Regions from separate parts of the Vibrio olivae genome, predicted to be linked through region 1. Evidence: predicted binding sites of a transcription regulator. Region 1 holds the regulator's gene; the other holds the start of a gene.
What was found. The regulator MetJ, encoded in region 1, represses methionine synthesis genes. The targets are predictions, from matches to a motif close to TTAGACNTNTANANGTCTAA.
Positions count from the first base shown of each region.

Region 2: a site for MetJ is predicted at 1,677-1,696, ahead of metE (5-methyltetrahydropteroyltriglutamate--homocysteine S-methyltransferase). Genes of this name have one in related genera too.

Region 1 is NZ_JBHMEP010000005.1:131,001-134,425, forward strand. It holds gene ACFFUV_RS15785 (O-succinylhomoserine (thiol)-lyase) at 1-912, opposite strand, end outside; gene metJ (met regulon transcriptional regulator MetJ) at 1,163-1,483, shown strand; gene ACFFUV_RS15795 (malic enzyme-like NAD(P)-binding protein) at 1,662-2,936, opposite strand; gene rpmE (50S ribosomal protein L31) at 3,175-3,390, opposite strand.
Region 2 is NZ_JBHMEP010000001.1:582,872-586,296, forward strand. It holds gene ACFFUV_RS02740 (HI_1241 family integral membrane domain) at 1-250, shown strand, start outside; gene ACFFUV_RS02745 (DUF4250 domain-containing protein) at 322-522, shown strand; gene metR (HTH-type transcriptional regulator MetR) at 550-1,461, opposite strand; gene metE (5-methyltetrahydropteroyltriglutamate--homocysteine S-methyltransferase) at 1,727-3,425, shown strand, end outside.

The sequences.
Region 1 (3,425 bases):
CTCAAAGCTGAGCATCGAGCCAAATCCTGATTGCTGTTTTTTCGCGATCTCATGGCCTGGATGTTCAGGCAAGCTTGGATGAAAAATAGCGCCAACCAGAGGTTGGGTTTTGAGGTAATCAAGAATGCTCAATGAGCTCTCTTCATGCACACGCATTCTTGCGCCCAAGGTACGAATTCCGCGTAGTGTTAGGTAGCTATCAAATGGCGTGCCGGTTGCGCCAATGCAGTTACCCCACCAAGCGAGTTGCTCCGCGTGCTCTTGCTGTTTAGCAATGACTACCCCACCAATCACATCAGAGTGACCATTAATAAATTTAGTGGTGGAGTGAATAACAAAGTCTGCACCGAGTTCTAAAGGCTTTTGGTACACCGGTGTCAAAAAGGTGTTGTCGACAGCAACCAGAGCGCCGACTTGTTTGGCTTTTTGGCATGTTTTTTCGATATCAACCACGCGTACCAAAGGGTTAGACGGGGTTTCTAGCAAAATCAGTTTTGGTTTTTTCGCAATCGCCGCATCAAAGGCGGCTTGGTCGGATTGGTCAACAAATTCGACCTTGAAATCACCTTTTTGTGAGCGGGTATTAAACAAGCGGTAAGTGCCGCCATAACAGTCATGGGGAGCAATAATCAGATCATCAGGGCCAATAAAGGCTGATACCCATAAGTTCAGAGCAGAGGTGCCACAGTTGGTGACAACGGCCCCCTGACCGGATTCCAATTCGTAAAGCGCTTGTTCTAATAGCCCGCGGTTTGGGTTACCTGAGCGCGTATAGTCATACTTAGGCACATCACCAAACGCAGGGAAACCATAGTTGGTTGATAGATAAATCGGTGGCACAACCGCGTGATGTTGTGTGTCAGATTCAATCCCAGTTCTTACCGCTATTGTGGCAGGTTTGTGAGTACTCATAAGATTTCCTTGCGAAGAGAATGACTTGTTAATTGGAATGCGCTATATATGGGGAGTGAATCGGTTATAGAGTGAACAAACTGCTCAAAAAACACCGATTCATTCATTTCCATTCCATACCCCGTCACTTTACTTTGCTAAAAATGAGACGTCAACACTTCTAGACGTCTATATGTCTTTGCTTGTAGACTTAAAAGCCGCTAAAATTGTGGGTCTAAAACTAATTCCTAAACTTTTACGAAGGTGCGCAATGGCAGACTGGAATGGGGAATACATAAGCCCATATGCTGAACATGGCAAAAAGAGTGAGCAAGTAAAAAAAATTACCGTATCTATTCCATTGAAAGTATTGAAAGTTTTGACTGATGAGCGTACTCGTCGTCAAATCAACAACCTGCGTCATGCCACCAATAGCGAGCTGTTGTGTGAGGCGTTTCTGCATGCGTATACCGGGCAACCCCTGCCAACGGATGAAGATTTGCGCAAAGATCGCCCAGACGATATTCCTGCTGAAGTGAAAAGACTGATGACAGAAATGGGTATTGAGTTTGAATCTTACAATGACGAGTAAGTCTGCTGTAAGAAATAGTGCTACTTAGATTCCACTTTTCTAAATTGATGGCGCTGTGTTTACACAAAAAAAGGTTGGCATTTGCCAACCTTTTTCTATCAAGAACCACATCTAAAGAGCCTCAATGCGCGCTTTGGGTTTTCACCGCTTTGCGCTCGATTCAGGCCTCTCATGATGCTTAATCTTGCATATAGTTTTCTGGCATATCGATACGCGCCACACCCGATTCAACCGCCGCTTCAGCAACGGCACGGGCCACTCGAGGGAGCAATCGCTTATCCATTGGTTTGGGAATAATGTATTCAGGACCAAACTGTAGTGATTCCACGCCTGCGGCGTTAAGTACTTCGGCAGGAACGTCTTCTTTGGCGAGTTGGCGAATGGCTTCAACCGCCGCCAATTTCATTTGATCATTAATCTCGCTAGCACGCACATCCAGTGCGCCACGGAAAATAAATGGGAAACACAGAACGTTATTGACCTGGTTTGGGTAGTCACTGCGTCCGGTTCCCATAATCAAATCATTACGCACTTCGTGAGCAATCGATGGCTTGATTTCAGGATCAGGGTTAGAACACGCAAAGACCACTGGCTTATCTGCCATCAATTTTAGCGCGTCAGCAGAAAGAAGGTTTGGACCAGAAACACCAAGGAAAAGATCGGCGCCTTCAATCACATCTTCTAAGGTACGTTTATCGGTGTTGTTGGCAAACAACTGCTTGTATTCGTTAAGATCATCACGGCGAGTATGGATGACGCCTTTGCGGTCAAGCATGTAGATTTTTTCACGCATTGCGCCGCATTTAATTAGCAGTTCCATACAGGCGACTGCGGCCGCGCCAGCGCCTAGACACACGATGGTTGACTCTTCAAGTTTCTTACCCTGTAGCTCAATCGCATTGAGCATACCTGCGGCGGTGACGATGGCGGTACCATGTTGATCATCGTGAAAAACGGGCACATCACAACGTTCAATGAGGCGTTTTTCGATTTCAAAGCAGTCAGGAGCCTTGATATCTTCAAGGTTAATGCCGCCAAAGGTGTCCGCAATATTTGCAACGGTATCAACGAATTCGTCAATGGTGCGATGTTTTACTTCAATATCAATGGAATCCAACCCTGCGAATCGCTTGAATAACAGCGCTTTCCCTTCCATCACTGGTTTTGATGCCAGCGGTCCTAAATTCCCTAGACCTAAAATAGCGGTACCGTTTGAAATCACCGCTACCATGTTGCCCTTTGCTGTATAGCGATACACCGTGTCTGGATTTTGTGCGATTTCACGAACCGGTTCGGCAACGCCTGGGCTATATGCGAGAGCAAGATCAAGTGCTGAGTCAGCAGGTTTGGTTAACTCAACTGAAATTTTACCAGCGGTTGGTTTGGCATGGTAATCCAGGGCTTGTTGGCGAAATTGCTCTTCCGCAGAGAGCGTTTGGTTGTCATCAGACATATGTTTAGGTGCTCATTTGATGGGGGAAAGATAATTTTAATCTATGGTACCGAGGCTGCCTAGACACTAGGCTGACTTAGATCAGTCAAAATGACTAAATATCGAAGAGATAAGACCAGATAACGTTTTGTATCGGTATTATTTGAGGTTAGAGAGGTTGTAGCGGAAAGGTTAAATCAACAGGATCAAAAAAGGACGCCGTAGCGCCCTTTTTGTATCAATCAATAATCGAAATGGATTATTTGCTTGATAGGTTGCCGAAACGCTTGTTGAAGCGATCAACACGACCACCGGTATCAACGATACGTTGTTTACCAGTGTAGAATGGGTGACATTTGTCACACACATCTAGGTGGATTTCTTCTTTACCAAGAGTTGAGTTGAACTCAAAAGTGTTACCGCAAGAACAGTTTGCTTTAACGGCTTTGTATTCTGGGTGGATACCAGTTTTCATGGGAGAACCTCAATTTAGGCCGTGTCGCTATCCGA
Region 2 (3,425 bases), on a different contig from region 1:
GTTTTGTGGTGTGGTGGCTGCGATGTTCACGGCTCTCAGCGTACTGGCAAAAGCCTATGGATTAGCTCCGCAAGTAGTTGATAGCGCGACACAATCAATTTTGTTTGGCTTATCTTTGATGATTTCCGCCATCGTCGTGTGGTGCTGGCACATTTTTACTGAGAAAGCCATAGGTCGTGTTCAGCTATTGATTAGCTTGGCGATGTTGGTGGCTTCTGGCTTATTTCATCAAGGATTATTCGTTCTTTAGGTTTCGTCTCAGCAAAAACAATGAATTCGCGCTACCCTTTTCTATGAGTCGAAGTAGAAAGGAGTGTAGTGATGGATTTAAGTAACATTAGCCAGTTTGATAGCGTCATTTTGCTCGGCATCGTCAATGAAAAACTGCGCCTAGAATGTGATAGTTTTGATGAGTTGGTGACGGTCTACGATATGGATGTAGAAACCGTCACTGTCAAATTAGATAGTTTAGGCTACCAATATGATCCGTTGACCAATCAATTTAAGTCAGCGATGCGGTAACGTTAACCTTCCCACCATAAAATATTTTTAAGCCATCTTGATACCATCAAGGTGGCTTTTGCTTTGTTGGCGCGCGGTAGAGAAAAAGGCTTGTAGGTAGCGCTTGTTACGATCGCTGTTGCGCACTGCTGCAAATAAGCGGCGCCATAAGCCATCACCGAGCGGTATGCTGGTGATCAATCCTTGGCGAGAAAACTCACTGATTGCCCAGTTTGGTAATGCGGCTACGCCGAGTCCTGCCGAGACCATTTGTACCAGCATCAGAGTATTATCCGCTTGTTTCCATTTCATCGGCTCTACCCCAGCGGGTTGTAAAAAATGCTTCACGACATCCAAACGCTGCTTTTGGACAGGGTAGGAGAGCATAGTCTGCTCACGTAAATCTGTTGGTTCGATACGCTCGAGCTGTGCAAGCGGATGATTGGTGGCGGTGACCAAGCGCATCTCAAAGTCAAACAGTGGCTCGTAATGGACTTCAGAGCGTGGCTGAATGTCTGAGGTAATCACTAAGTCCAACTCGCCATTCATCAATGCAGGCAGGGGCTCGAAACCAAAGCCCGAAGAAAAATCAAGGGTCACGCTTGGCCAGGCAATTTGGTACTCCTTCAAAGCGGGCATTAACCACTGAAAACAAGAGTGACACTCAATTGCCATGTGAAGACGTCCATTGACATCTTCTTTCAGACTGGCCAGTTCATTTTCGGCTTTTGCAAGGCGTGGCAATATGTCATTGGCAAGTTGTAATAAAATCTCACCTTCCGAAGTAAACTTTACCGGGCGTGTTTTACGCAAAAATAACTGCCCACCGATACGTGCTTCGAGATCCTTGATTTGATGGGAGAGGGCCGATTGAGTCAAGTGCAGTGCTGTCGCGGTGGCGGTGAGTGACCCCGTATCGCGCAAAGAAGCTAGGGTTTTCAAATGCTTCAATTCAATCATGAAATCCTCTCATGGTAATAATATCAAGATGATGAATATTAACTTACGCGCTTTGTTGGCTTTTGTAAACGTCTAGACGTCTGTTTGTTGTTTTTGTTATTGGCTTTTGCCCTATTTAAATTAATCCACTGCAATAAGCTGTGCGGTGTATGAAGTTTGTTCATAAACAAGTTGAATAAAAGCGTCTTGAGTTATTTGGCCGTGAATTGGATAGTTTAGACGTCCAGACTTCTTAAATAATCAAATTCAATTACGGAAAATAGCCATGACTACAACACATATTTTGGGATACCCACGCATTGGTGAACAACGTCAACTCAAATTCGCACTCGAAAAATACTGGCGCGGTGAAATTGAACAATCGCAATTATTGGCGACGGGCAGCGAGCTGCGTCATCAAAACTGGCTAACACAAAAGGACGCTAACCTAAGCTTTGTCACAGTGGGTGATTTTGCTTGGTACGATCATGTGTTAAATACTTCGTTACTCCTTGGACATATTCCCAAACGCCATCAAGGCCATTCAATCGATTTAGATACGCTGTTTCGCATCGCTCGCGGGCAATCTCGCTCAGACTGTGGTTGCGGCGCTGCTGCTTCGGATATGACGAAATGGTTTAATACCAATTATCATTATTTGGTGCCTGAATTTAGCGCGGACGATCATTTTGAGCTGACTTGGACTCAGCTGTTTGATGAAGTGGCAGAAGCGCAGCAGGCTGGGCATCACGTGAAGCCTGTCGTGCTTGGTCCCGTTAGTTACCTGTATTTGGGGAAAGAGACCAACGAGAGCTTTGACCGTCTTTCTCTGCTGCCTCAATTATTAACGGTTTATCAGCAAGTTCTCAGCAAACTAGCCGAACTGGGTGTTGAGTGGGTACAAATTGATGAGCCAGTGTTAGCGCTTGACTTACCGCCTGCGTGGCTGGCAGCGTTTGACTCCGCTTACCAAGCTTTGAAAGGCCGTACCAAGTTATTGTTAACCACCTACTTTGATTCCATTGCAGCCAACATTGATGTCATTACTGTGCTCGCGGTTGATGGCCTACATATCGATTTGTGCGCTGCTGATAAGCAACTTCCGCTAGTGGTTGAAAAACTTCCGGAAGCTTGGGTGCTTTCTGTCGGTGCGATTAATGGGCGCAACGTTTGGCGCGCAAACCTAGCGGAAAAACTCGTAACGTTGACGCCATTGAAGCAGCAACTCGGTGAGCGCTTATGGATTGCGAGTTCATGCTCTTTACTTCATAGTCCGGTGAACCTTGAATTGGAAACTGAGTTAAGCGAAGAGACACGCAGTTGGTTTGCCTTTGCTAAGCAGAAAGTTCAAGAAGTGAATCTGCTAGCACGTGGCTTAGAGGGAGACGAGTCCGCCATTGCGCAGTGTGAGGCATATAGTCAACCAATCATTGCGCGTCAAAAGGCTGATCACGTGCATAAACCTCAGGTACAAAAGCGAGTCAATAGCATTACCCAAGCCTTGTCTAAGCGCAGTCTTCCCTATGCTGAGCGCGCTAAGCATCAATCACGAGTGCTTGATTTACCATTATTTCCAACCACGACAATCGGTTCATTTCCACAAACGCAGGATATTCGTTTTCAGCGCAGCGCTTATCGTAAAGGCACGCTGCCAGAAGTGGAGTATGTTGAAGTGATCAAACAGCATATTAAAGATGCCGTGCAGCGCCAAGAAGCGCTCGATCTTGACGTGTTGGTACACGGGGAAGCTGAGCGTAATGATATGGTTGAGTACTTTGCCGAGCACTTGTCGGGTTTTCAAACCACACAATTTGGCTGGGTTCAGAGTTACGGTTCACGTTGCGTGAAGCCTGCGATTGTGGTGGCCGATATTGAGCGAGAGCAAGCGATGACGGTCGAGTGGACACGCTATGCCCAGTCACTCACGAGTAAGAAAATGAAAGGTATGCTCACTGGGCCGGTCACAATACTGTGCTGGACGTTTC